3 regions of the Duganella sp. GW821-FHT01E12 genome follow, and region 3 is predicted to be linked to each of the others. Evidence: predicted binding sites of a transcription regulator. Region 3 holds the regulator's gene; each other region holds the start of a gene.
What was found. The regulator sigma-54, encoded in region 3, starts transcription at its own class of promoters, with help from an activator protein. The targets are predictions, from matches to a motif close to TGGCANGNAANCTGCTTT.
Positions count from the first base shown of each region.

Region 1: a site for sigma-54 is predicted at 4,516-4,533, ahead of AC07WS_RS03645 (TldD/PmbA family protein). Genes of this name have one in related genera too.
Region 2: a site for sigma-54 is predicted at 5,805-5,822, ahead of AC07WS_RS28410 (urease accessory protein UreD). Genes of this name have one in related genera too.

Region 1 is NZ_JBWKWR010000001.1:850,372-860,022, forward strand. It holds gene AC07WS_RS03625 (methyl-accepting chemotaxis protein) at 1-1,273, shown strand, start outside; gene AC07WS_RS03630 (chemotaxis protein CheW) at 1,285-1,812, shown strand; gene AC07WS_RS03635 (methyl-accepting chemotaxis protein) at 1,931-3,418, shown strand; gene AC07WS_RS03640 (class I SAM-dependent methyltransferase) at 3,420-4,235, opposite strand; gene AC07WS_RS03645 (TldD/PmbA family protein) at 4,714-6,351, shown strand; gene AC07WS_RS03650 (TldD/PmbA family protein) at 6,369-7,706, shown strand; gene AC07WS_RS03655 (TldD/PmbA family protein) at 7,761-9,398, shown strand; gene AC07WS_RS03660 (TldD/PmbA family protein) at 9,402-9,651, shown strand, end outside.
Region 2 is NZ_JBWKWR010000016.1:4,817-14,467, reverse strand. It holds gene AC07WS_RS28435 (DUF885 domain-containing protein) at 1-974, shown strand, start outside; gene AC07WS_RS28430 (DUF945 family protein) at 1,078-2,409, shown strand; gene AC07WS_RS28425 (reverse transcriptase family protein) at 2,420-3,757, opposite strand; gene AC07WS_RS28420 (NAD-dependent epimerase/dehydratase family protein) at 3,952-4,851, opposite strand; gene AC07WS_RS28415 (PEP-CTERM sorting domain-containing protein) at 4,954-5,649, opposite strand; gene AC07WS_RS28410 (urease accessory protein UreD) at 5,832-6,689, shown strand; gene AC07WS_RS28405 (urease subunit gamma) at 6,699-7,001, shown strand; gene AC07WS_RS28400 (urease subunit beta) at 7,014-7,340, shown strand; gene ureC (urease subunit alpha) at 7,342-9,042, shown strand; gene ureE (urease accessory protein UreE) at 9,045-9,548, shown strand; gene AC07WS_RS28385 (urease accessory protein UreF) at 9,548-9,651, shown strand, end outside.
Region 3 is NZ_JBWKWR010000001.1:996,103-1,005,753, reverse strand. It holds gene rapZ (RNase adapter RapZ) at 142-1,002, shown strand; gene AC07WS_RS04335 (VOC family protein) at 1,009-1,383, opposite strand; gene AC07WS_RS04330 (Lrp/AsnC family transcriptional regulator) at 1,480-1,944, opposite strand; gene AC07WS_RS04325 (enoyl-CoA hydratase/isomerase family protein) at 1,951-3,036, opposite strand; gene hpf (ribosome hibernation-promoting factor, HPF/YfiA family) at 3,128-3,487, opposite strand; gene AC07WS_RS04315 (RNA polymerase factor sigma-54) at 3,565-5,043, opposite strand; gene lptB (LPS export ABC transporter ATP-binding protein) at 5,049-5,801, opposite strand; gene lptA (lipopolysaccharide transport periplasmic protein LptA) at 5,804-6,403, opposite strand; gene lptC (LPS export ABC transporter periplasmic protein LptC) at 6,432-7,025, opposite strand; gene AC07WS_RS04295 (KdsC family phosphatase) at 7,038-7,568, opposite strand; gene AC07WS_RS04290 (KpsF/GutQ family sugar-phosphate isomerase) at 7,568-8,566, opposite strand; gene AC07WS_RS04285 (monovalent cation:proton antiporter family protein) at 8,694-9,651, shown strand, end outside.

The sequences.
Region 1 (9,651 bases), 150 kb from region 3:
GCGGGCCGACCCCGGCAAGCGCAAGGAGCTGTTCGCGGCGCTGCACAAGGCCGTCGGCGAGGCCCGTCCCTTCTTCCACGAAGCCGAGGAAAGCCTGAACAAGCTGGTGGCGCTGAACGTCGGCTACGGCGACGCGGCGGTGCGCCAGGCCGACGCCTCGTCCGCGCACGCGCTCAACCTGATGTACGGCACCGGCGGCGTGGCGCTGGCGCTGCTGGTGGCGATCGGCCTGCTGATCCTGAACGGCATCATGCGCCAGCTGGGCGGCGATCCCGCCTACGCGGCCGAGATCGTGCGCCAGGTGGCCGACGGCGACCTCAGCGCCGACGTCGCGCTCAGGAACGGCGACACCACCAGCCTGCTGGCGGCGATGAAGGGCATGATAGAAAAACTGTCGCACGTGGTGCAGGAGGTGAACAACGGCGCCGAGGCGCTGGCCAGCGCCTCCGAGGAGGTCAGCGCGACCGCGCAGGCGCTGTCGCAGGCGGCCAGCGAACAGGCCGCCGGCACCGAGGAGACCAGCGCCTCGGTCGAGCAGATGACGGCGTCGATCTCGCAGAACACGGAAAACGCCAAGGTCACCGACGGCATCGCCAGCAAGGCGGCGGTGGAGGCGGCCGAGGGCGGCGAGGCGGTCAAGTCGACGGTGGCGGCGATGCAGCAGATCGCCAAGAAGATCAGCATCATCGACGATATCGCCTACCAGACCAATCTGCTGGCGCTGAACGCGGCCATCGAGGCGGCGCGCGCCGGCGACCATGGCAAGGGCTTCGCGGTGGTGGCGGCCGAGGTGCGCAAGCTGGCCGAGCGCAGCCAGGTGGCGGCGCAGGAAATCGAGCAGGTGGCGTCCAGCAGCGTGGAGCTGGCCGAGAAGGCCGGCCGCCTGCTCGGCGAGATGGTGCCCAATATCCGCCGCACCTCCAACCTGGTGCAGGAGATCACGGCGGCGTCCGAGGAGCAGTCGGCCGGCGTCGGCCAGATCAACGCCGCCGTCACCCAGCTGAGCCAGACCACCCAGCAGAACGCCTCCAGTTCCGAGGAGCTGGCCGCCACCGCCGAGGAGATGAGCGGCCAGGCCGAGCAGCTGCAGCAGACCATGGCCTTCTTCACGCTGGCCGGCGGCGCGCGGCCGGTGCGCGCGGCCGTGGTGCGCAAGCCCGGCAAGCCCGGCCAGCCGAACAAGCCGCCGGCGCGCCAGCGCGGCGGCCTGGGCGGCAACCACCGCATGGCGGAAATGAGCGAACCGGACGAATCGCATTTTGTTAAATTCTGAGCGAGGCGGCGATGAATACCTTGAGCGTAGCGGATACCAAGCAACTGGCCGGCGCCACGCCGGCGCAATTCCTCAGCTTCATGCTGGGCCAGGACATGTTCGCCATCGGCATCCTGGCGGTGCGCGAGATCCTCGAATACGCCGGCGTGACGCCGGTGCCGCAGATGCCGGCCTGCATCAGCGGCGTGATCAACCTGCGCGGCACGGCGGTGCCGGTGCTGGACCTGGCGCGCCGGCTCGAGCGCGCGCCGTCGCCGATCGGCAAGCGCACCTGCATCATCGTGGTGGAGGTCGACAGCGGCGAGGACGGCGCCTTCGTGATCGGCATCCTGGTCGACGCCGTCAATGCCGTGCTCGACATCCCGCCGTCCGAGATCGAGCCGGCGCCCAGCTTCGGCGCCCAGGTGCGCGCCGAGATGCTGCAGGGCATAGGCAAGGTGCACGGGCGTTTCGTGCTGCTGCTCAACGTGCAGCACGTGGTGGCGGCCAGCGAACTGGCCGCGCTGGCCGAGGGCGGCGCGCTGCCGCTGGCCAACTAGCGAGCCCGTCCGGCAGTCCGCGTGGGGAGTATGCCACATGTGAATATTGGTGAGATTTGCAGCGGCGGATTGGTTCACAATGGCTCGTGACCCTGCCTGCCGACTGGAGAAACCGCTCATGTTCAAACAGATGAAAATGGAGACCCGGCTGCATGCCGGCGTTGGCGGCATCGTGCTGCTGGTGGTGCTGATGGGCGTGATCGCCTTCGCCAAGCTCAGCACGCTGCATCAGCGCTGGGACGAGTTCGAGACCGTGACGCTGGCGCGCAAGAACGCCGTGCTGGAAGGCGTCATCGCGCACGGCCAGGCGGTGCACCATTTCAAGAATTACATCCTGCGCGGTGGCGACAACAACAGCAAGTTCCGCGCCGACCTGGCCGACATCGACAAGCACATGGCCGGCTACAAGGCGGCCGGGAGCCTCACCTCCGAGGAGCAGACGCTGCTGGGCGACATCGTGGCCGCCACCCGCAGCTACAGCGACAGCATGACCCAGCTGGAGGCCATGCACGAGAAAGGCCAGTCGGCGCAGGAGATGGACAAGGCCATCAAGGGCGCGGACGAGGCCATCTCCACCGCCTTCCGCAAGCTCCTCAAGGTCAACGACAGCGAGACCCAGGGCGAATCGGCCGCCATGACGGAAGTGACCGACTCGGCCAAGCGGCTGATACTGGGCATGGACATCGCGATCTCGCTGCTGGGCTGCGTGCTGGCGGTGTGGCTGGCGCGCAGCCTGTCGGCCATCGTGCGCGAGGTGCAGATGGTGGTGGGCAGCCTGGCCAGCGCCTCCGAGGAGGTGCGTTCGACCGCGCAATCGCTGTCGCAGGCGGCCAGCGAGCAGGCGGCCGGCGTGGAAGAGACCAGCGCCTCGATCGAGCAGATGACGGCGTCGATCGCGCAGAACACCGAGAACGCCAAGGTCACCGACGGCATCGCCACGCAGGCGGCGGTGGACGCGGCGCGCGGCGGCGAGGTGGTCAAGGCCACGGCGATGGCGATGAAACAGATCGCCAGCAAGATCGGCATCATCGACGACATCGCCTACCAGACCAACCTGCTGGCGCTGAACGCGGCCATCGAGGCGGCGCGCGCGCACGAGCACGGCAAGGGTTTCGCCGTGGTGGCGGCCGAGGTGCGCAAGCTGGCCGAGCGCAGCCAGGTGGCGGCGCAGGAGATCGGCAAGGTGGCGGCCGACAGCGTGGAGCTGGCCGAGCAGGCCGGCCAGATGTTCGACGCGCTGGCGCCCAACATCCGCAAGACGTCCGAGCTGGTGCAGGAGATCGCGGCGGCATCGGAGGAGCAGAGCTCGGGCGTGCGGCAGATTAACAGCGCGGTGAGTCAGCTGAGCCAGACCACCCAGGTCAACGCGGCCAGCTCGGAGGAACTGGCGGCCACGTCGGAGGAGATGAGCGCGCAGGCCGAGCAGCTCGGCCTGCTGATGGCGGTGTTCAAGCAGTACGCGGTCAACCCCGCCGCGCCGCGCAGTGCGGCGCGGCGCACCGCCGTGCTCAAGCCGGGCGCCAAGCCGGCGCCGGCGCGTCCGTCCCGCAAGCTCGACCTGGTGGCCGAGGGCGCGCCGGACGAGACCAAGTTCACGCGCTTCTGAACTACGGCTTGACGAACTTCAGCGTCATGCGGTCGCTCTCGCCGATGGCCTGGTACATGGCGCGGTCCTCGTCCTTGTTGGCGTAGGTCGGCGGCAGCGCCCAGACACCGCCCTTGTGCTCGGCGTTGTCCTTGGCGTTGGCGTTGATCTCGGACTTCGCCGCCAGCTTGAAGCCGGCCGCCTCGGCCAGGCCGATCACATACTGCTCATGCATGTAGCCGGTGCTGGCTTCCTTGTCCTGCGTCTTCGAGGCCGGCAGTCGGTGCTCCACCACGCCGAACACGCCGCCCTTCTTCAGGCTGGTGTAGACGCTGGCGAACAGCGGCTTCAGCGTGTCCGGCCCGCCCGCCATCCAGTTGTGGATGTTGCGGAAGGTGAGCACCAGATCGACGCTGCCGGCCGGCGCGAACTCGTACTTGTTGCGCGGCGGCGAGAACACGCCCAGCGCCACCTTGTTGTACACCTCGGGCTTGGTGTTCAGGTACGCGATGAAGCGCTCGGCCGCCTTGCGCTCGTTGGCGTTGGGCGAGGCCAGCTCGTTGCCTGCGGCGATCAGCTTGCCGTGGTCGCGCAGATAGGGCGCCAGGATCTCGGTGTACCAGCCGCCGCCCGGCGCCAGCTCGACCACCGTCATGCCCGGCTTGATGCCGAAAAAGCTCAGCGTTTCATACGGATGGCGGTAGACGTCGCGCTCCACATTGGCCGGCGTGCGCGACGGCGCCGCGATGGCGGCCTTGAGCGCGGCGTCGTCGGCGGCGTGGGCGCCGCCGGCGATCAGCATGGTGGCGGCGAGGACGGCAAGTACGTTTCGTTTCATGCAAAGTCTCCAGAGGAATCGTGGTGGGGGGCGATGCGCAGCCGCTCGCCCAGCGCGATCATCGGCCACGCGGACGGGCAGGTCAAGCGAATCGGGGCGGCGCTCCGTCCGGCTGTGATCGCCACCGCCGCACTGCCGCAGTGCAGCATGCGATCGTGCGCCGCCACCGGACAGCGGCCGGACACTCGCGGACACTCGCGGACAGCCGAACGGACAGTCCGGCGGACACCCTGGGCGCGGCAAACATGGCAAATGCACCAACTTGCAACATGAGAACCCGTGGCACACATTTTGCCTATCTCCTTCCTTCATCCGGCGCTAATATTGCAAAACCCGCGGAAACGGCGGCGGATATTCAGGTGTAGTGCGAAGCAACGAGCGGTAACGAAGTAGTTCCAGCTGGAAGAGCAAATAAAAAGCAGAACCCCGGGCGACCGGCCCGCAATCTAATCCTTGCTGTTACGTTTTTGGAGATACGATGGAACGACGTGCATTCCTCAATATTAGTAGTCTGGCCCTGGGCACGATGCTGCTGCCCGCCTTCGGCCGCGCAATCGCGGCGGAAGAGCTGCTCAAGCCAGTCGCCCTTCAATTCAAGAAAATGCTGGCCGACACCGCGATGACCGCGGCGACCCAGGCCGGCGCCTCCTACTGCGACGTGCGGGTGGGACGCTATCTGAACCAGTTCATCACCACCCGCGACCTGAACGTCGAAAACGTGGTCAACACCGAATCGGCCGGCGTCGGCGTGCGCGTGATCGCCGGCGGCGCCTACGGCTTCGCCGCCACCAACGACATGACCCCTGACGGCGTGGCCGCCGCGGCGCGCCAGGCGGTCGCCATCGCCAAGGCCAACGCCAAGCTGCAGACCGAGCCGGTGATCCTGGCCCCGGTCAAGGGCGTGGGCGAGGTGGCGTGGGCCACGCCCATCGTCAAGGACTGGCGCACCGTCGCCATCAAGGACAAGGCCGAGCTGCTGATCGCCGCCAACAAGGCCGGCATGGAGGGCGGCGCCAGCTTCATGCAGTCGCTGCTGTTCCAGGTGAACCAACAGAAGTACTTCGCCTCCACCGACGGCTCCTACATCGACCAGGACATGCACCGCCTGTGGATGCCGGTGTTCGCCACCGCCGTCGACCAGAAGACCAACAAGTTCCGCTCGCGCCAGGGCCTGTCGGCGCCGGTCGGCATGGGCTACGAATACCTGGACGCGCGCCCCGAGCACAAGATCAAGGCGGCCGGCGGCGTGACCACGCTGTACACCAAGTCCTACGACCTGATCGAGGACGCGCGCGCGGCCGGCAAGCAGGCCAAGCAGAAGCTGACCGCCAAGTCGGTCGAGCCGGGCAAGTACGACCTGGTGCTGTCGCCGGAACACCTGTGGCTGACCATCCACGAATCGGTCGGCCACCCGACCGAGCTCGATCGCGTGCTGGGCTACGAGGCCAACTTCGCCGGCACCAGCTTCGCCACGCTGGACAAATGGCAGTCGAAGAAATTCAAGTACGGTTCGGAGCTGGTCAACATCGTGGCCGACAAGACCACGCCGGGCTCGCTGGCCAACGTCGGCTACGACGACGAGGGCGTGCAGTGCAAGCGCTGGGACCTCATCAAGGACGGCATCCTGGTCAACTACCAGGCCACGCGCGACCAGGCCCACATCATCGGCGAGAAGGAATCGCACGGCTGCTCATACGCGGACAACTGGAGCAGCGTGCAGTTCCAGCGCATGCCCAACGTCTCGCTGCAAGCGGGCAAGAAGAAGATGACCCCGGACGAGATGGTCAAGGACGTCAAGAAGGGCATCTACATCGTCGGCGACGGTTCCTTCTCGATCGACCAGCAGCGCTACAACTTCCAGTTCGGCGGCCAGCTGTTCTACGAAATCAAGAACGGCAAGATCGGCGAGATGCTGGAGGACGTGGCCTATCAATCGAACACCCAGGAGTTCTGGAACGCCTGCGCAGGTTTGTGCGACGAGCGCGACTGGCGCATGGGCGGCTCCTTCTTCGACGGCAAAGGGCAGCCTTCGCAGGTGTCGGTGGTGTCGCACGGCGCCAGTACGGCGCGCTTCAACGGCATCAACGTCATCAACACCGCACGCAAAATCGGCTAAGCCCTGGAGACCACAAGATGAAGAATTTGAGTCAAGACGAAGCAAAACGCATCAGCGACAAGGTCCTGTCCTTTTCCAAGGGCGACCAGTGCGAAGTGAACATCACCGGCAGCCGCAAGGGCAATATCCGCTACGCCCGCAACGCCGTGTCGACCGCCGGTTTGATCGAAGACACGCAGCTGAGCGTGTCGGTCGCCTTCGGCAAGAAGCAGGGCACGGCCACCATCAACGAGTTTGACGACAAGTCGCTGGAAAAAGTGGTGCGCCGCGCGGAAGACCTGGCACGCCTGGCGCCGGAAAACCCGGAGTTCATGCCGACGCCGACCAAGCAGGAATACAAGGCCAGCCAGACCTTCTTCCAGAAGACCGCCGACATCGATCCCGAATTCCGCGCGCAGGTCGCGGCCTACAGTATCGAGAACAGCAGGAAGAACAAGCTGGTGGCTGCCGGCTTCTTCAGCGACAGCTCGCAGTTCACCACCATCGCCAACTCCAACGGCGTGTTCGGCTACCAGCAGGACACGGGGCTGGACTTCACCGTCACCGTGCGCACCGAGGATGGCCGTGGTTCGGGCTGGGTCAAGCGCAGCGTGGGCGACGTCAGCAAGTTCGACGCGCGCGAAGCGTCCAACGTGGCGATCGAGAAGGCGTTGAAATCGGTGGAGGCCAAGGCGCTGGAGCCGGGCCGCTACACCGTGATCCTGGAGCCGGCGGCCACTTCGGACCTGCTGGCCTACATGTTCAACGGCTTCGACGCGCGCCAGGCCGACGAGGGCCGTAGCTTCCTGTCGAAGAAGGGCGGCGGCAACCGCATGGGCGAGAAGCTGTTCGACGAGCAGGTCAACGTCTGGGCCGACCCGTGGGACAAGGACGTGGCGGTGCTGCCGTGGGACGGCCAGAACATGCTGGCCCGCGAGCGCCAGGACATCATCAAGGGCGGCAAGATCGCCAACCTCGATTACTCGACCTATTGGGCCAAGAAGCAGGGCAAGCGCGCCGTGGGCTCGCCGGGCAACATCATCATGGCCGGCACCAACAAGTCGACCGAGGAGCTGATCGCCAACACCAAGAAGGGCGTGCTGGTCACGCGCACCTGGTACATCCGCATGGTCGATCCGCAGTCGGTGCTGCTGACCGGCTTGACGCGCGACGGCACCTTCTACATCGAGAACGGCAAGATCAAGCATCCGATCAAGAACTTCCGCTTCAACGAAAGCCCGGTGACGATGTTGAACAACATCGAGGAACTGGGCCGGCCGGAGATATTGTCGGGTGACGAGTCGCAGTACCAGCTGCTGATCCCAGCGATGCGGGTGCGCGACTTCAACTTCACCTCGTTGTCGGACGCGGTGTAAGGCATCAGGGGCCGGAAGGGATTCCGGCCCTGTTACATACATCAGGGAGTCAAAGTGGAACGACGTTCATTTCTAAAAATTAGCGCGGCGGCAGGCGGCAGCCTGCTGATACCGGTCTTCGGCAACGCCATCGCGGCCGAAGAGCTGCTCAACCCCGTGGCCGTGCAGTTCAAGAAATCGCTGGCCGACGCCGCGATGAACGCCGCCACCCAGGCCGGCGCCAGCTACTGCGACGTGCGCATCGGCCGCTACCTGAACCAGTTCGTCACCACGCGCGACCTGAACGTGGAAAACATCGTCAACACCGAATCGTCCGGCGTCGGCGTGCGCGTGATCGCCAACGGCGCCTACGGCTTCTGCTCGACCAACGTCATGACGCCGGACTCGGTGGCCGCCGCCGCGCGCCAGGCGGTCGCCATCGCGCGTGCCAACGCCAAGCTGCAAACCGAGCCTGTGGTACTGGCCCCCGTCAAGGGCGTGGGCGAAGTGGCGTGGGCCACGCAGTTCAAAAAGGACTGGCGCACCGTGCCGGTCAAGGAAAAGGCCGAGATGCTGATCGCCGCCAACAAGGCCGGCCTGGACGCCGGCGCCAGCTTCATGTCGTCCAACCTGTTCCAGGTGAACCAGCAGAAGTACTTCGCCTCCACCGACGGCTCCTACATCGACCAGGACATCCATCGCCTGTGGGCGCCGCTGACCGCCACCGCCGTCGACAAGGCCACCAACCGCTTCCGCACGCGCGACGGGCTGTCGTCGCCGGCCAGCATGGGCTACGAATTCTTCGACGCGTCTGGAGCCAACAAGATCAAGGCCGCCGGCAACGTCACCACGCTGTACAAGGGCGCCTACGATTTGATCGAGGACGCGCGCGCCGCCGGCCGCCAGGCCCGCGAGAAGCTGAGCGCGAAAACCGTCGAACCGGGCAAGTACGATCTGGTGCTGTCGCCGGAACACCTGTTCCTGACCATCCACGAATCGGTTGGCCACGCCACCGAACTCGATCGCGTGCTGGGCTACGAGGCCAATTACGCCGGCACCAGCTTCGCCACGCTGGACAAGTGGAAGAGCAAGAACTTCAAGTACGGCTCGGAGCTGGTCAACATCGTCGCCGACAAGACCACGCCAGGCTCGCTGGGCTGCGTGGGCTACGACGACGAAGGCGTGGCGTCGAAGCGCTGGGACCTGATCCGCAACGGCATCCTGGTCAACTACCAGGCCACGCGCGACCAGGCGGCCATCATCGGCGAGAAGGCATCGCACGGCTGCTCGTACGCGGACAGCTGGAGCAGCGTGCAGTTCCAGCGCATGCCCAACGTGTCGCTGGAGGCGGGCAAGAAGCCGCTCACGCCGGACGAGATGGTCAAGGACATCAAGAAGGGCATCTACATCCTGGGTCGCGGCTCGTACTCGATCGACCAGCAGCGCTACAACTTCCAGTTCGGCGGCCAGCTGTATTTCGAAATCAAGAACGGCAAAATCACCAACCAGCTGGAGGACGTGGCCTACCAGTCGAACACCCAGGAGTTCTGGACCGCCTGCTCGGCGCTGTGCGATGAACGCGACTGGCGCATGGGTGGTTCCTTCTTCGACGGGAAGGGGCAGCCTTCGCAAGTCAGCGCCGTGTCGCACGGGTCGCCGACCACGCGCTTCAACGGCATCAACGTCATCAACACCGCTCGCAAGATAGGATAAACAATGAAGATGCTGAATCAGGAAGAAGCAAAACGCATTTGCGACAAGGTGATGTCGCTGTCCAAGGCCGACGAGTGCCGCGTGCAGCTCAGCGGCAGCCGCAATGGCAATATCCGCTACGCGCGCAACGCTGTGTCGACCGCCGGCCTGACCGAGAACACGCAGCTGACCGTCAGCGTCGCCTTCGGCAAGCGCCAGGGCACGGCCTCGATCAATGAGTTCGACGACAAGGCGCTGGAGCGCGCCGTGCGCC
Region 2 (9,651 bases), on a different contig from region 3:
GCCTGCCGGACGGCAAGGCCTACTACCAGTCGAAGATCGTGGAATTCACCACCACCTCGATGAGCGCGGACCAGATCCACCAGATCGGCCTGAGCGAAATGGCCAAGATCCGCGCCGAGATGCAGGACGTGATCAAGCAGACCGGCTTCGAAGGCGAGCTGCCGGCCTTCCTGCAGTTCCTGCGCACCGACCCGCGCTTCTACGCCAAGACGCCGGAAGAGCTGCTGATGCGCTCGGCCTGGGTGGCCAAGAAGTTCGACGCCAAGGTGGGCCAGTACTTCGGCTACCTGCCGCGCCGCCGCTTCGCCGTGATCCCGGTGCCGGACGACCAGGCGCCGTTCTACACCTCGGGCCGGGGCGGGCCGGGCGTCTACCTGGTCAACACCTACAATCTGCCGGCGCGCGCGCTGTACTCGATGCCGGCGCTGACGCTGCACGAATCGGCGCCGGGCCACGCGTTCCAGATGCCGGTGGCGATGGAGCAGAAGGGCCGTCCGCCGTTCCGCAACGCCTACATCTCGGCCTATGGCGAGGGCTGGGCGCTGTACTCGGAGCGGCTGGGCGTGGAGATGGGCATGTACGAAACGCCGTACGAGGTGTTCGGCATGTTGAGCTACCAGGCCTGGCGCGCTTCCCGGCTGGTGGTCGATACCGGCATCCACAGCAAGGGCTGGACCCGCAAGCAGGCGCAGGACTACCTGCACGACAACACCGCGCTGTCCGACCACGAGATCGAGACGGAAGTGGACCGCTACATTTCGTGGCCGGGCCAGGCGCTGTCCTACTACCTGGGCGAGATGAGCATCATCAACGCGCGCAAGAAGGCCGAGGCGGCGCTGGGATCGAAGTTCGACATCCGCGCCTTCCACGACACGGTGCTGCAACTGGGCTCCGTGCCGCTGCCGGTGCTGGAGGCGCGCATCGACACCTTCATCGCCGAAGGCGGCAAGAGTCCGTATCCCAACCTGGACTAAGCTCTCCCAGATGTAATGCGGCCGTGACAAAGTGTGTAGATCAGAGCCTGGGTGGTTAGGTAGAATCGCGGCCCTACCATAACCATCTTTTTCGGGCAGCACGTTGAAAAAATCGATATTCGCAGTAGCCATCGCCGGCGCCTTGCTGGCGCATACCTCCACCCGGGCAGTCGAGCAGGCACCGCCGGTCGTCATTCCGGCGCCGGCCAAACCGGTCAAGTCCTCGTTCGCCGAAACCATCGCCGCCGCCGGCAAGGAGATCGCGGCCGCCATGGGCGACGAGACGGATTCCGCGAAAAGATTGGCGATTTTTTCGAAGCTTGAATTCTCGCCTGGACTGCGTCCCAAGCTGAAGGAGGTATTCGGCAGCGAGCACATATTCCAGACGCAGCGCACCGTCGGGCCGAAAGGGCAGGTCGCTTACATCGTGAAGCTGGTGCCGCACGCCTATCTGGACGAAAACGCGATGGCGTTTTCGTGGGCCGAGCTCAATTCCAGGACCGAGATCAACAAGGCCGGCACCACGATGAATACCCGCGTGACCTGGCCTTCGTTGTCCATCGTCGGCGCTGCGACCAGCGGCATGCTGGAAAAGATGTCGCTGGACTTCAAGCATCAACGCGGGAAGGACGACCTTTGGTACGGCAACGGCGTGGTTAAGGTGGGCTCGGTGGTGGTACGCGGGACTGCGCCGGGAAGCTCGGAATTCAAGGAGACCATGCGGTTTGAGGACATCTCCACCGGCGTCGGGATGGCGCCACGCGGCAAAAAGATCGACTTGAACTACGCCTTCTCGATCAAGTCGATCGTGTTCGGCGGCGACCGCATCGAGCGCGCCAATATCGGCCTGCGCCTGGTGAATCTGCCGGCGCAAGCGGTGGCCGACATCGATCGTGAAATGAAAAATGTGCAGGGCAGCGGCCTGCCGGACGATGCGCAGCAGGAGGTCATGCTCAAGTCCATGAAGACCTTCGGCAAGCGCATGATGACGAGCGGCTCCAGTGTGGTGATCGACGATATCAGCGCCAGCTACCGCGGCAACACGGCTTCGATCAAGGGCCGCGTCGATTTCGACAAGGTGGTGGACGCCGATTTCAACTCGCCGCTTGAACTGGGCAAGAAGATCATCGCCCGCCTCGACGTGCGCGTGCCGCTCGCCATGGTGAACGACGTATCGCGCGCGGTGGGCGCCAAGCAGGTGGATGCATCCGCGCCCAATGCCGCAGAACAGATCGAGGCGGCGGGCAAGAACCTCGCCGGCATCGTGATCGGCAAACTGGTAAACGAGGGTTTCGCAGTGCTCGACAAGGGCGAACTGCGCTCGGCCATCGAAATCAAACAGGGCAAGCTGACCTTCAACGGCAAGGTCGTTCCGTTGCCAGGCATGCCGGATGGTGACTTTGTAAAGACCTTTAGCGGCACGAAGAAACCGTAAGCGAATTCGCTCAGGCTGGCCACGCGATGGCGTCGAACAGCCGCTTCAATTTAAGCGCCCGGTTCGCGTTGACCATCGCCACGTAGGAAATCCGGCCGGCGAGCCAGGCGCGGAAGTTGGGATGGTTTGCGCGGTTCTGCGTGGCCTGTCCGTGCCGCACGCAGTTGGTCAGCGTGGCTTTGAGCCTGTCGTACTCGTCGCGCGCGATGTTGGGATGCGCGTTGACGACCACGCCGGTAACCTGCTGGCGCGTCCCTTCGCGCATCAGCCGCGTTTTGCGGGTATGGATGCGGAAGCCTTCTTCGAGGGCGATCGCCGCGACCTGAATATGGAACCGTTCCGCGGCGCGCGCAAAATCCTGCTCTCCTGAAAACGCCAGGTCGTCGGCATAGCGGCTGTATGACGCGCCCAGCGACTGCGCCAGCGCTTGCAGGCGCATGTCGAGGCGGTAGGCGCACAGATTGGCCAGCGCGGGCGAGCATGGGGAGCCTTGCGGCAGATGGTGCGACTTCAGGGCCTGGCGCTCGGCCCACGGCAGCGAGCCGCCTTCCATCGGATCGCCAAACACGCCGCGCGGCGCGCGGTTGACGCAAATGCGCGCCAGCGTTCCAGCGACGCTGGGCGAATAGTTCAGTTTTTCGAACAGCGCGTGGATGCGCGCGTATTGTATGCTCGGGAAAAAATCCTTCAGGTCCATGCGGATGACGATGCGCCGGCCCGCGTGCAGCGCGGCGTGCGTGACGCAGGAGCGTCCGCGCCGGAAGCCATGCGCGGCCGGATGCGGCGGCAATCGGTCCAGCAGATGGCGGAGGATTTTCTGCTGGATGCGGCGCAGCCGCGCCTTGGGGATCTCGATCAGGCGCAAGCCGCCGCTGCGCTTCGGCACCCAGCGATAGTGATAGTGCTGCAGGCGCGATTGGTGGTTCCCTTCAACGCGCCATTGGTCGGCGAACCAGTCCAGCGCACCCACCGGTTCATCGAGCCACGCGGCCAGCGCGCCCACCGTGGGCAGGTCCGGCAGCGCGAGCGCGGCGGCCCACGCGGCCTGCGGCGGACGTATCGGCGGATCGACGCAATAGCGCCGCACTGCCGGCAAGTCGATGTGGGGCTGGGCCTCGTCGTTGTCGTCGCCGCCGATAAGCTGCGCGAGGATGTCCGCGACCTCGTGCCGGCTGAAGTAGTGGAAGTTCTCGCCAGTCCGTTCGCCGAGCGCTGCGCATATCTTCGGCGCCCATGGCTGCGGTGCGCCGAAAACACGGCTGCATGCCGCGACCAGGCTGTCCACGTTGCCGCTTGAAGCCAGCATCGTGTCGGCCAGCGCCAATGCGGTAAGTTTTGCGATCGTCATGCGTAGTGAAAGGAGCGGAGAGCCTTCAACGAGTCTCGTGATGCGTGAGCTGACTTGCGTGGTAACGCAACGCGGCTCATGCGGCGAAGTGCTGAACATAAAACATCCACGGGGTAGCCCCGCAGAGGCTGTCCCTGCCGAAGCAAAGACCGGCCGGCTTGAAGGATCCGCCCCGCCCACAAGGTAGCGGAATTTTATTTAAAAATCAATGCTTGTTTGGCGATCCAGTCCAGCACCGACGGGCCATGCGGCTTCCAGCCCAATTGCGTGCGCGCCCGTTGTCCTCGCACGCGGCTGTTGGAGCCCAGGCCGTACGAGGCCATCTCGTAGCCCCATTCCTCCTTGGCCTGCTCCAGCGGCCAGTCCTGCGGCTCGCCCAGGCCCAGTGCGCGGGCGATGGCCGCGCTCATGTCGCGGAACGAGGCTTCGCCGCTTTCGACGAAGTAGAACGCGCCGGCCTCGGTCTTCTCCAGCGCCAGCAGATACAGGTCGACCACGTCGTCGATGTGGACGTTGGACCAGATATTCAGGCCGCGTCCCACATGGCGCACGATGCCGCTCTTGCGGGCCTGCTTGATCAGGCGTGGCAGCTGCACGCTGTCGCGCGGCAGCGCGCCGTCGCCGTAGATCAGCGTATTGCACAGCACCGCCGAACGCACGTCTTTGCCGGCGGCGGCCAAAACCAGGTCGTCGATGGCGACGCGCGCGGCCTTGTCCGCGGTGGGGGCGGGGAGTTGGTCTTCGAAGTAGATGCGGTCGGTGCCTTCGCCGCCGGAGGCGTCGCCGACGATGCTCGAACCGCTGGTGTGCAGGAACACTTTGCCGGAGCCGGCCAGCGCGTCGATGAAGGCTTCGACGGCGGCGCGGTTGTCGCTGCTGGCGGCGTTGATGACGGCGTCGGCCGCCTGTGCCTGGGCGATCAGCAGATCGCGGTCGTTGAGGGTGCCGACTACGCCGGTCACGCCGATCCTGGCCAGATCCTGCAGCTGCTCGGGCTTGCGTACCAGGCCGACCACCTGATGGCCCGCGCGCACCAGGCCCGCTGCGATGGAACCGCCGATAAAGCCTGCTGCGCCGGTGACGAATACTTTCATGCTTTGCTCACTTAATCAAATAGGGGAGCAAGCAGTATGGGGACGAGCACCGCGCGCAAACAGGCCGCGCGGCGCAAAGCTCCCTTGATTACGGCGCAACGATCAGGCTTGGGCCTTGCGCTGTTTGCGTTTGGCGACCACGCCCAGCACGGCCAGGCCGCCCAGCAGCATGGCGTAGGCGTCCGCTTCCGGCACCGGCGCGGTAGCCACCGCGAAGGACAGGTTGTCGGCATAGCCGTCGTTGTACGAGCCGGCTTCGCGGGTCATGGTCAGCGTGATGCCGACATTGAGCGCACCGACCGGGATGTAGCCTTGCGTGTCGCGCTGCAGCAGGCCGGTTTGGTTGCCGCGTTCCGAATTGGAGACGGGACCCAGGCTGGTGCTGGACAGCACGGCGCCGCCGCTGCCGAAGAAGGTGGCGGTCAGCTTGGCGTTGTCGTTCTGCGACGAGTAGCCGCCCAGCCAGGCCGACAGGTCGTAGCGCGAGGCGCCGGTGTTGATCGCGCTGCTCAGCGACGACAGGTCGATGGTCTGGGTGGCGGTGGACTTGGCGTTGCTGTCGCCGCCGGCGAAGAAGTAGGTGCCGCGGTCGGACGGACCTGGATCGGCCGGGAAGGGGAAGCCGCCGCTGGCGCCGTACTGCACCACGGTGAATGCCGACGTGGTGTTCCAGCCGGTGGTGTTGCCGGTTTCGGCGTTACCGTTGGCGATCAGGTTGGAGCCGAAGCCGGTGGCGTGTGCGGCCGGGGCCAGTGCCAGGGCAACCGCCGCAGCGGCTGCAAAAGTCGAGAAGCGCATTGCTAGTCCTTGGTCGGAAATGAGAAATGGTGATTATTTTACAAGCAAAAAAGACAAAAGTAAAACTTGACGCACCACGCGCGCACCGACATGGTGCGTAAGACTCGCTTTGGTGCGAAATAAGTCTTTACATCGCCTGTGGCGCGCGATTCGGCTGGCATGACGATTGCATTACGTTAGCCATGCCCGATACCACCGCATCCAGAGAACTCGCCGCCGGCCCTAGCGCATGGCAGGCCAGCCTCACGCTCGGTTTTGCCGACGATGGCGGCACCACGCGCCTGTTCGACAACCGGCACTATGGCCCGCTGCGCGTGCAGAAGGCGCTGTACCCGGAGGACGCCAAGGTGTGCCACGCCATCGTGGTCCATCCGCCGGGCGGCGTGGTGGGCGGCGACCAGCTGGCGATCAATGTCGGCGTTGGCGCGCAGGCGCATGCCTTCATCACCACGCCGGGCGCCGCCAAGTGGTACAAGGCCAACGGCAAGGTCTCGCGCCAGCACGTGCTCCTGACCGTGGGCGCGGGCGCCGCACTCGAATGGCTGCCGCAAGAGACCATCTTTTTTGATACCGCTAACGTGGCGCTGGACCAGCACATCGAACTGGCCGAAGGCGCCACCTACATCGGCTGCGAGATCCTTTGCATGGGCCGGCGCGGCTCCGGCGAAAGCTTCAACACCGGCACCGTGGCCCAGCGCAGCAGCATCCGCCGCGACGGCAAATTGATCTGGTGGGAGCAGGGCGCGATGCTGGGTGGTCGGCTCGACAGCCCGCTGGCGCTGAACGGCAGGACCGTCTGCGCCACGCTGATCGCGGCCGGCAAGCCGCTGCCCGCCGCCGTGCTGTCCGAGATCCGCGCCGATATCCAGGCCGACGGCGGCCACGTATTCGGCGTCACGCAAACCAAGGGCGTGCTGGTCGCGCGTCACCTGGGCGACGACAGCGAGACCGCGCGCCGCCTGATGCTCACCGTCTGGCGCCGTTTGCGCCCGCACCTGCTGGGCCGCGCGGCCGTCACGCCGCGCATCTGGCAAACCTGAGAGACACCTATGGACCTGACACCAAGAGAAAAAGACAAACTGCTGATTTTCACCGCCGGCATCGTGGCGGAGCGCCGCCTCGCGCGCGGCCTGAAGCTGAACTACCCGGAAGCGGTGGCGCTGATCACCTGCGCCATCATGGAAGGTGCGCGCGACGGCAAAACCGTCGCGCAGCTGATGTCCGACGGCACGCGCATTCTTACGCGCGCCGACGTCATGGAAGGCATCCCCGAAATGATTCCCGACATCCAGGTCGAAGCGACGTTCCCCGACGGGAGCAAGCTGGTGACCGTCCACAACCCCATCCCCTAAAAGGAGATCGCCATGATCCCAGGTGAATACATGCTCGAAGAGGGCGAGATCGGCCTCAATGAAGGCCGCGCCACAGCGACCGTCGTGGTGACCAACCAGGGCGACCGGCCGGTGCAGGTCGGATCGCATTTTCATTTTTTTGAGGTCAACACGGAGCTCAAATTCGAGCGCTGGAAGGCCTACGGCATGCGCCTGAATATCGCCGCCGGCACCGCCGTCCGTTTCGAGCCGGGCCAGCAGCGCACCGTGGAGCTGGTGAAGCTGGGCGGCGACCAGAAGGTGTTCGGCTTCAACGGCAAAGTAATGGGCAAGCTCGATCCCAATCCACCGAAGGGCTGACATGGTTACAATCTCGCGCCGCGCCTACTCGGAAATGTTCGGCCCCACCAAGGGGGACCGCATCCGCCTGGCCGATACCGAACTGTTTATCGAAATCGAACACGATTACGCCACCTACGGCGAGGAAGTCAAATTCGGCGGCGGCAAAGTGATCCGCGACGGCATGGGCCAGTCGCAGCGCGTGGCCGCCGACGTGATGGACACGGTGATCACCAACGCGGTGATCGTCGACCACTGGGGCATCGTCAAGGCCGACATCGGTCTGAAAAGCGGCATGATCGCCGCCATCGGCAAGGCCGGCAATCCGGACATCCAGCCGAATGTGACGATGGCCATCGGCGGCGCCACCGAGATCATCGCCGGCGAAGGCATGATCGTCACCGCCGGCGGGGTGGACACGCACATCCACTTCATCTGCCCGCAGCAGATCGAGGAAGCGCTGATGAGCGGCGTGACCACGATGATAGGCGGCGGCACCGGGCCGTCCGCCGGCACCTCGGCCACCACCTGCACGCCGGGGCCGTGGCACCTGCACGCGATGCTGGGCGCGGCCGACGCCTTCCCGATGAACCTGGGCTTCCTCGGCAAGGGCAATGTGTCGCTGCCGGAGCCGCTGGAGGAGCAGGTGCGCGCCGGCGCCATCGGCCTGAAGCTGCACGAGGACTGGGGCAGCACGCCGGCAGCCATCGACAACTGCCTGTCCGTGGCCGACCGCATGGACGTGCAGGTCGCCATCCACAGCGATACGCTCAACGAGGGCGGCTACCTGGCCGACACGCTGGCCGCGTTCAAGGACCGCACCATCCACACCTTCCACACCGAGGGCGCGGGCGGCGGCCATGCGCCGGACATCATCGCTGCGGTGGGCGAATCGAACGTGCTTCCATCATCGACCAATCCCACCCGCCCGTTCACCGTCAACACGCTGGACGAGCACCTGGACATGCTGATGGTGTGCCACCACCTGGACGCGGCCATCGCCGAGGACGTGGCCTTCGCCGAATCGCGCATCCGCCGCGAGACCATCGCGGCCGAGGACATCCTGCACGACATCGGCGCGATCTCGATGATGTCGTCCGATTCGCAGGCCATGGGCCGGGTCGGCGAAGTGGTGATGCGCACCTGGCAGACCGCACACAAGATGAAGGTGCAGCGCGGGCCGCTGGCGCCGGATTCCTCCCGCAACGACAACTTCCGCGTCAAGCGCTACATCGCCAAGTACACGATCAACCCGGCCATCACGCACGGCATCGCGCATGCGGTGGGCTCGCTGGAGGTGGGCAAGATCGCCGACCTGGTGTTGTGGAAGCCGGCCTTCTTCGGCGTCAAACCGTCGACGATTCTGAAGGGCGGCATGATCGCCGCCGCGCAGATGGGCGATCCGAACGCCTCGATCCCGACGCCGCAGCCGGTGCATTACCGGATGATGTTCGGCGCCTTCGGCGGCGGCTTGAAGAAGTCGTTCACCTTTGTCTCGCAGGCGGCGTTCGACGCCGGCATCGGCGAGCAGCTCAAGTTGAACAAGACGCTGATCGTCGCCAAAAATATGCGCGCGCTGCGCAAGTCCGACATGATCCACAACGGCGCCACGCCGAAGATGAGTGTCGATCCCGAAACCTATGAAGTGCGCGCCGACGGCGAGCTGCTGGTCTGCGAAGCCGCGGCCGTGCTGCCGATGGCGCAGCGCTATTTCCTGTTCTGATCATGCTGACACTACACACAAAAATCCCCCACGCCGACGCCATCGCCGCGCGGCTGGTGCTGCCTTACGAACTGCGCGAGAAGTGCCGCCTGCGGGCCACGCTCGATACCGGCGAGGACGTCGCCGTGTTCACCGTGCGAGGCACCGTGCTGCGCGATGGCGACCTGCTGACCGGCGAGGACAAGCGCGTGGTCAAGGTGGTGGCCGCGCCGGAGCCGACCTACAAGATCACCTGCGCCGACGCGCATACATTGCTGCGCTGCGCCTTCCATCTCGGGAACCGGCACACGCAGGCGCAGGTGGGCGACGGCTTCCTGCGCATCCGCGCGGACGCGGTGCTGAAGGAGATGCTGGCCGGCCTGGGTGCGACGGTGGTGGAGGAGAAGGCTGCTTTCGAGCCGGAGTCCGGCGCGTACGGCGGCGGGCACTCGCACCACCACGACGGCAATCCGCTGGCGCCGATTCCGCTGCGGCAGAAAATCCACCGGCCCGGCGATCCGAAATGATGCAGGCCTCCGCGCTGCTCAACCTCCTGCAATTCGCCAGTCCGGCCTTGCCGATCGGCGCGTACAGCTATTCGCAGGGGCTGGAGGCGGCGCTGGAAACCGG
Region 3 (9,651 bases):
GATGCCCCGCGAATTCCCTGCTCCACCGCCAGCGACAAGCGATGAGCGGCGACTAAGCCCCATGGCTTTTTCGCATCATTGCGAAAACTAAAAGCGCTCAGGATGGGCAAGCTTCGCCGGCCTGCGGTATCATCCCGGGCTATGCGCATCGTACTCATTACCGGTATTTCCGGCTCCGGCAAGTCCGTCGCCCTGAACGTCCTGGAGGACACGGGACACTATTGCGTCGACAACCTGCCGCCCGCCCTGCTCGCCAGCCTGGTGGACACCCTGGTCGAGGACGGCCTGGAGGCGCTGGCCGTGGCGGTCGATGCGCGCAGCGCCCAATCGCTGGCCACGCTGCCGGCCGCCGTCGAACGCCTGCGCGCACAGGGCCACGACGTCAAGGTCATGTTCCTTACCGCGAACACGCATTCGCTGGTGGCGCGCTTTTCGGAAACGCGGCGCAGCCATCCGCTGTCGCACGAGCTGCGGCCGGGGCAGAACCCGGCGGCGCGCCGCACGCTGATCGAGTGCATCTCGGAAGAGCGCGAGCGGCTCTCGGCCATCGAGCAGCTGGGCCATGTGATCGACACCTCGGAGCTGAGCGCCAACAAACTGCGCGCCTGGGTCAAGGACCTGGTGGCGATCGAGCGCGCGCCGCTGATCCTGTTCTTTGAATCGTTCGCCTTCAAGCTGGGCGTGCCGCTGGACGCGGACTTCGTGTTCGACGTGCGGGCGCTGCCCAACCCCTACTACGACCTGACCCTGCGCCCGCTGACCGGGCGCGACGCGCCGGTGATCGAGTTCCTCAACGCCCAGCCAAGCGCGCTGGACCTGATGAACGACATCCGCGTGTTCATCGAAAAATGGCTGCCGTCCTTCAAGACCGACAACCGCAGCTACCTGACGGTGGCGGTGGGCTGCACCGGCGGCCAGCACCGCTCGGTCTACATGGCCGAGCAGCTGGCGGCCTACTTCCAGCAATCCGAACGCGTCATCCTGCGCCACCGCGAGCAGTAGTCCTGGTCATCGGCTCCAGTGCACCACTTCGATGGTGTGGCCGTCCGGGTCTTTGATCATGGTGCCGAAATAGCGCTCGTTGATGTCCGGCCTCGGGCCGGGCTCGCGCAGTGCGGTCGCGCCCGATCCCATCGCCGCGTCGAAGAATTCCCGCGCAGCCTGCTGGCTGGGCGCCGTGACCGCGACATGGCTGCGGTCGCCGGCCAGCGCGCCCTCGCCTGCCGACGGGTACAGGCAGAAACTCCAGACGCCGTCTGCGCCGTAGATCACCTGCGTGGCGTCGCTGTGCTGCAAGGTATAGCCCAGCGGCGCGAAGCAGGCTGTATAGAAATCCGTGGCGCGCGGGAGTGCGCGGGTGCCGATGGAAACATGGTCGATCATGATGCGGTCCTCCTGAATTGGGAAGGCCCATCATACCCAGCGGCCGTGAGACAAAATTGCAAAATCGCCCGCTCCGGTGCAAGAATTATTCTATCTTCACAAAGGCACTTTGGTCTCGAACTTGGCGCAGTTCATGGCCAGCAAACTCTTGTAGTTGCTGACGTTGTTATTCGACGTGAACACGCGCCGTGTGAACGCCTGGAACGCTTCCATCGACACCGCCGTCACCACCAGCATGAAGTCGAACTCGCCCGCCACCTCGTAGCAGGCCATGACGTCGGCCTCCTCGCGCATCAGCGATTCGAACATCTTCAGCAGCGAGGTGTTCTGCTGCTCCAGCTGCACCGTGACGAAGGCGGTCAGCGGACGGCCGGCGCGCACGCGGTCCACCAGCGCCACCTCCTTGACCAGCACGCCGCTGGCGCGCAGCTGGGCGATGCGGCGCTGGCAGGTGGCGGCGGACGCGTGCACCTGCTCGGCGATGCGCCGCAGCGGGATCGCCGCATCCTCCTGCAGCAGGTTCAATATCTGGATATCGAGTCGGTCCAGTTCGACGGTCATCGGCGCTCAGTCCAGGTGGCGCAGCGGGTGGGCGTAGTCGGGCCACACCGGCTCGAAGAAACGCCGCACCATGGCGGCGTCCACCTCGTCCAGCGACGCCGGCTTCCACTGCGGCGCGTTGTCCTTGTCGATGACCAGCGCGCGCACGCCTTCGATCACTTCGCCGTCCTCGAAGTTGTGGCGCACCAGCGTGCGCTCCATGCGCAGACAGCCGGCGACGTCCAGCGCGGCGCCGCGCTCGATGAGCTCGTGGGTCACGCACATCATCAGCGGCGAGCGCGTGGCCATCACCTGCAGCGTTTTTTGCGCGAAGGCGCTGTCGTCCGTCTTGAGCGAGGCGACGATGGCCGGCACCGAGCCGGCGCCGAAGTGGCGGTCGATGGCGGCGCGTTCGGCGGCCAGCTTGCTGTCGCCCGCCGCGTCCTTGAACGGCGCGGCGAAGGCGGCGATGGCGGCCCGCAAGCCGGCGCCCGGCGTCGCGTCAAGCAGGGCCGACAGCGCCGCCATCTCACTGCCCGGCACGAAGTGGTCGGCCAGGCCCGCGTGCAGCGCGTCGGCCGCGCCGATGGTCACGCCGGTCACGCCCAGATAGCAGCCCAGCTTGCCCGGCGCGCGCGACAGGAAGTAGCTGCCGCCCACGTCCGGGAACAGGCCGATGTTCACTTCCGGCATGGCCATCTTGGTCCGCTCGGTGACGATGCGCACGCGGCAATCGGGGCCGCCCTGCGCCACGCCCATGCCGCCGCCCATGACCACGCCGTCCATCAGCGCGATGTAGGGCTTGGGATAAAAATGGATCAGGTGGTTGAGCGCGTACTCCTCGGTGAAGAAATCCTCCACCAGCGCGCTGCCGCCCTGCGGCGTGGCGCGGCCGGCGTCGTAGAAGAAGCGGATGTCGCCGCCGGCGCAGAAGGCCTTCTCGCTGCTGCTGCGGATGACGACGGCCGCGATGCCGCTGTCGTCGCGCCACGCCATCAGCGCCTGCGTGATATCGCGCACCATCGCCAGCGATAAAGAGTTCAAGGCCTTGGGCCGGTCCAGCGTGATGTAGCCGGTTCCGTTGCTGACGCTGGTGTGGACGTATTCGCTCATGAGGTCGCAGGATAGTGGTGAAAACCCTATTCTATGCGGGCGCAAAAAAGGGCGCCAGTGCGCCCTTAGTTTGATGGTGCCGAGGCCGTTGTTATAGGGCGGCGGCAGCGGGTTCGTAGCTATCCGGGAGATGCTTGATCGCATCGTGGCCGTGCTCTTGGACCTTGGCTTTGTACTTCATGACCTGCCGATCCAGCTTGTCGACCAAGGTGTCGATGGCGGCGTACAGGTCCTGGGACAGGCTTTCCACGTAGACGGTCTTGCCCGACATGCGCAGGTTGATTTCAGCCTTCTGGCGTTTCTCTTTCTCTTTAAGGTTATCTACAGTCAGGATGACAGCAATATCAATCACTTGATCAAAGTGGCGGGTGACGCGTTCCAGCTTGCTCTGCACGTATTCACGGATGGCCGAGGTCACTTCGAGATGATGTCCACTGATGGTGAGATTCATACACACTCCTAAAGATGATGTCGCTTCTTACGGTTAGTGCGGGGCCCATTGCTACCGGGCGCGCAGGAACCAAGGAACTACAAAGACTTGCGGAGACTGACTGGCGGGATCTTCAACGCTTCGCGATATTTGGCAACAGTTCGTCGCGCAATCACCATGCCTTGTTCTCCCAGCATGTCCGCAATCTTACTGTCGGATAAAGGATTTTTCGGGTCTTCTGCTCCTGTCAATTGCACAATGAGTGCGCGTATCGCCGTCGAACTTGCTTCCCCCCCCGCTTCGGTGGCGACATGGCTACCAAAGAAATATTTCAACTCAAACATGCCATGCGGGGTCAGCATATATTTTTGAGTTGTTACGCGAGAAATAGTGCTCTCGTGTAGACCCAGTGTATCAGCAATTTCGCGAAGCACAAGGGGGCGCATGGCAACCGCGCCATGGGAGAAAAAGTTCTTTTGTCGTTCTACTATCGCTTGTGCGACGCGCAAAATCGTGTCGAAACGCTGGCGCATATTCTTGATCAGCCACTTCGCTTCCTGCAGCTGCGCGCCCATCGCGCCCTCGCCTTTTCCCTGCTTGAGCAGGTTGGCGTACATGGCGTTCACGCGCAGGCGCGGCATGACGTCGTTGTTGAGGCTGACCTGCCAGCCGTTGCGCGCTTTTTTGACGATCACGTCCGGCACCACGTAGTCCGACACGTCCGACGCGAACGCCGAGCCCGGATGCGGATTACACTGGCGGATGACGGTTTGTGCTTCGCGCAAATCCTCGTCGTCGCACACCAACGCCTTCTTCAATTTGTTGAAGTCGCGCTGGGCGAACCAGGTCAAATGATTTTCCACGATGGCCAGCGCCATGCGCCGCGTCACCATCGGTATGCCCGGCAGGCGCTTGATCTGCAGCGCCAGGCATTCGGACGCGTTGCGCGCGCCCACGCCCATCGGGTCGAAGCTTTGCAGCAGCGACAAGGCGGTGCGCAGCTCGTCGAGGTCCACCTCCAGCTCCTCCGGCAGGCGGGCGTGGATCTCGTCCAGCGATTCCTCCAGGTAGCCGTTCTCGTCCAGCGCGTCGATGATCAGCTCGACCAGCGCGCGGTCGCGCATCTCCAGCACCGTCACGCGCATCTGCTCCATCAGGTGCTCGCGCAGCGTGCAGTGGCTGGCCTCCAGTTGCGGGCGCGAATCCTCGTCGTCGGGCGCCTTGCTGCGGCCGGCGTCGCTCCAGTCGACGTCGGCGTCGCTGCTGGTGCTTTCGGTGTCGGCGGCCGGGCCGTCGTAGTTGTCGGCGTCGGCGGCAGGGGCTTCCTGGGCGTTGGGCGGGCCTTCGGGCGGCGCGTCGCCGACCGGGGCTTGTTGGCTGATGGCGCCGTCCGACAGCAGCCGCAGCGAGCGGTCCAGCGGGTCGTCGAGGCGCTCCAGCAGCGGATTATCGGTCAGCAGCTGTTCCAGTTCCTGATGCAGCTCCAGCGTCGACAGTTGCAGCAGCCGGATCGACTGCTGCAGCTGAGGCGTCAGCGCGAGGTGCTGCGACGTGCGCAGTTGCAAAGACTGTTTCATGGGTTTTACATACGGAAGTGTTCACCCAGATACACGCGACGCACCGATTCGTTGGCGATGATGTCGTCTGGCCGGCCTGAAGCCAATACCGTGCCCTGGTTGATGATATATGCGCGGTCGCAGATGCCCAGCGTCTCGCGCACATTGTGATCGGTAATGAGGACGCCGATGCCGCGTTCCTTGAGGAAGCGCACGATGCGCTGGATCTCAATCACGGCGATCGGGTCGACCCCGGCGAATGGTTCGTCGAGCAGCACGAAGCGCGGGTTGGTCGCCAGTGCGCGCGCGATCTCCACGCGGCGGCGCTCGCCGCCCGAGAGCGACAGCGCCTGGTTCTCGCGCAGCTTTTCGATCTGCAAATCGGCCAGCAGGGTATTGAGCCGTTCATCAATGGCAGCCTTGGATAAAGGCTTGCCGTCCACTTTCTGGATTTCGAGGACGGCGCGGATATTTTCTTCCACCGTCAGCTTGCGGAACACCGACGCTTCCTGCGGCAGGTAGGACAAGCCGAGCGAGGCGCGGCGGTGGATGGGCAGCGAGGAGATGTCGGTGCCGCTGATGTCGATGCTGCCGGCGTCCGACGGCACCAGGCCGACGATCATGTAGAACGAGGTGGTCTTGCCGGCGCCGTTGGGGCCGAGCAGGCCCACCACTTCGCCGCATTCGACCTGCAGCGAGACGTCATGCACGACCTGGCGCTTGCCGTAGGTCTTTTGCAGGCCGCGTACGATCAGGGTGCTACCGCAGGATGGTTCCATGCTCACTTCTCCGTGGCCGGCGGCGTGGACGCGGCCGGCGTGCTTGCAGGCGCGGTGGCCGGCGCGGCCGGGCGGATGGTCGGCTGGATCACCATGGTGCCGCGGCCGGCGCCCGGCTTGCTCTCGCCGGTGACGGTGTTCTTCACGGCGAACTGTTCCTTGCGGCTGTCGTAGGAGATGAACTCGCCGTTGACCTCGTCGCTGAGGCGGCCCGCTTCGAGGCGGCGCACCTTGGCCTTGGAGAACAGTTTGACCAGGTCGGTCTTGTTGCTGTACTCGATACGTTCGGCCTCGCCCTCGACCCACTGGTCGCCGGCGCCGTCGCGCTTCTGGCGGAAGGTGGCGGGCGTGCCGGGCGTGCTGGTCAGCACGACGAAGTCGTAGCCTTCGGGGTCGGTGGTCATCACCGCCTTGGGCGACTTCAGCAGCAGCGTGCCGCGCGTCAGGATCACATTGCCGATCAGCGTCTTGACCTGCTTGACGTCGTCGATCTGCAGATCGTCGTACTGGATCGTGGTCGGCTTGGTGGAGTCGGCCTTTTCCGCGTGGGCGGCGCAGGCCGCCATCAGCAGCACGGCGGCCGAGAACATCAATTTTTTCATCATCATTCCATTCATCATCGTTGGTTCTTCAATGGCCGGGGCGCGGCGGCAGCACCAGCTGCCCGCGTCCGCCCAGCTGCACTTCGCGGGTGGCGTTGTTGGCCTTCATGCCGACGCCGTTGGCGGTGGCGTTGCCGATTTCCAGCGCCACCGGCGCGGTGGTTTCCATCCGTTCCTCGTCCGGGTACACCGTCAAGGTCGAGGTCGTCATGCGCAGCGCCTGCGCCTTCGGCGTGGCCGGGCGCACCACGTCCACATTACCATTGAGCTTGACGCGCGTATTGCCCTGGTCGACATGGGCGGTGTCGGCATGCATATTCATCGGCGGCTGGTCGGCGGACAGGCTGTGCACATAGGGCTTGTCGATGTCGGAGGCGTCGTCGATCGGCCGGTGGGTCAGCTTTTCGCCGGAGATGATGTAGGCCGGCTGGCCGGTCTTGTTCATGCGTACCAGGCTGAAGCGGTCGATGATGTAGTCCGGCTCGTTGCGGTGCTGGTCGGCCTGCGCTTCCTGGCCGGCCTGGTTGACCACCTGCACCAGCCAGAAGCTGCCGACGGCGACAAACACGCCGACCACCATCACGATGGTCAACTGCCAGCGGTGGGCTGTTCGCTTATGCATGCTCGCTCCCCGTCAAACCAGGAACTGCGCCATCACGCGCTCGTAGCTGCCCTGCGCGTGCAGCAGCAGCTCGCACACCTCGCGCACCGCGCCGCGGCCGCCGGCGGCCACCGTGGTGTGGTGGGCGCGCTCCAGCACCTCGGCGCGGCCGTTCGGCACGGCCACCGCGAAGCCGACGCGCGTGAGGATGGGCAGGTCGACCACGTCGTCGCCGATGAAACCGACCTGCTCGGCGGTGAGGCCGGTCTTTTCCAGCAGCGCGTTGAACGGCGTCAGCTTGTCGTGGCCGCCCTGGTGCAGGAAGCCGATGCCGAGGTCGGCCGCGCGCCTGATCACCTGCGGCGAGGTGCGCGCGCTGATGATGGCGGTCTGCACGCCGGACTCCTGCAGCAGCTTGATGCCCAGGCCGTCGTGCACGTTGAAGGTCTTGAGCGCCTCGCCGTCGGCGCCGTAGTGCAGGCTGCCGTCGGTCAGCACGCCGTCGACGTCGAAGATCATCAGCTTGACGCGCGCGGCGCGTTCCACATACGTTAAGTCCGTCATCAGATCACCTTGGCGCGGGTCAGGTCGTGGATGTGCAATGCGCCGACCAGCTTGCCGTCGGCGTCGGTCACCAGCATCTGGTTGATGCGGAACTGTTCCATGACGGCGACCGCGTCGACCGCCAGCTTTTCCGGCGAGATGCTGCGCGGGTTGGCGTGCATGACGTCGCGGATCACGACCTTGGTGAAGTCCTGAACCTTCTCGATCATGCGGCGCAGGTCGCCGTCGGTGAACACGCCGATCGGCTTGTCGTCGGCGTCGACCACGGCGGTCATGCCCATGCCCTTCTGCGTGATCTCCAGCAGCGCGTCGGTCAGCTTGACGTCGGCGGTAACCTTGGGCACGGCGTCGCCGCTGCGCATGACGTCGCGCACGTGGGTCAGCAGGCGGCGGCCCAGCGCGCCGCCAGGATGGGAGCGCGCGAAGTCCTCCTCCTTGAAGCCGCGCAGGTCCAGCAGCGCGACCGCGATGGCGTCGCCCAGCGCCAGCGTGACGGTGGTGGAGGTGGTCGGCGCCAGATTCATCGGGCAGGCTTCCTTGGCCACGGCCACGTTCAGGTGGACGTCGGCGATGTCGGCCAGGCTGGAGCCGGGCTTGCCGGTCATGGCGATGACCTTGCTGCCCATGCGCTTGACCACCGGCAGGATGGTCATCAGCTCGGCGCTTTCGCCGGAATAGGAAATGGCGATGAAGGCATCGTCGGCGGTGACCATGCCGAGGTCGCCGTGGGCGGCCTCGGCCGGATGCACGAACAGCGCCGGCGTGCCGGTCGAGGCCAGCGTGGCGGCGATCTTGCGGCCGATGTGGCCGGACTTGCCGATGCCGGACACGACCACGCGGCCCTTGCAGTTCAGCAGCAGCTCGATGGCTTGCACCACGCTGTCGTCGGCGTCCAGGCGGGCGTTGAGGGCGGCGATGGCCTCGGCCTCGTTCTGCAGGGTGTCGCGGGCAAGGCGCAACGCATGCGCGGCCATATTTGCGTCAAAAGCTTTCAGCATTGTTTTTTCATGGGTTACACTCATGCCCAAGTATAGCCGAATTGAGAAAGCAAAAAACTTGCCAGTAACAACATAAGGGCCGCTACAGCCCACAAACAACGAAATAATATTTTCTGGCTATGTTGATATGACGTTTACACCTTTGGAATTGACCTTGTTGCTGCTGGGCAGCGCGGTGCTGGGCGTGGTGGCCTTCCGCATGATGCATCTGCCGCCCATGCTGGGCTATCTGGCGGTCGGCATCCTGATCGGCCCGCACGCGCTGGGCCTGGCCGAGTCGAGCGAGGCCTTCCACTCGCTGGCCGAGTTCGGCGTGGTGTTCCTGATGTTCTCCATCGGGCTGGAATTCTCCCTGCCCAAACTCATGGCCATGCGCCGCATCGTGTTCGGGCTGGGCATGGCGCAGGTGGTGCTGACCATCGCCGCCACCATGGTGTTCGGCTGGGCCATCGCGACCCAGCTGCCGCCGGCCATCCACATCGGCTGGCAAGCCTCGTTCGCGCTGGGCGGCGCGCTGGCCATGTCGTCCACCGCCATCGTCTCCAAGATGCTGACCGAGCGGCTGGAGCTGGAAAGCGCGCACGGCCGCAAGATCATCGGCATCCTGCTGTTCCAGGACCTGGCCGTGGTGCCGCTGCTGATTTTGATCCCGTCGCTGGGCCAGCGGCCGGACGCGCTGGTCGAGACGCTGGCCTGGGCCGGCCTCAAGGCCGTGATCGTGCTGGCCTTGCTGCTGTTCTTCGGCCAAAAGCTGGTGCGCGGCTGGTTCACGGTGGTGGTCAAGCGGCGCTCGCAGGAACTGTTCATGCTCAACCTGCTGCTGATCACGCTGGGCGCGGCCTGGATCACCGAGCGCGCCGGCCTGTCGCTCGCGCTGGGCGCCTTCGTGGCCGGCATGCTGATCTCCGAGACCGAATACAAGCACCAGGTGGAGGAGGACATCAAGCCCTTCCGCGACGTGCTGCTGGGGCTGTTCTTCATCACCATCGGCATGCTGCTCAACGTGCGGCTGGTGATGACGCACTGGTGGCTGGTGCTGGTGCTGCTGGCGGGGCCGGTGCTGCTCAAGTTCGCGCTGATCGCCG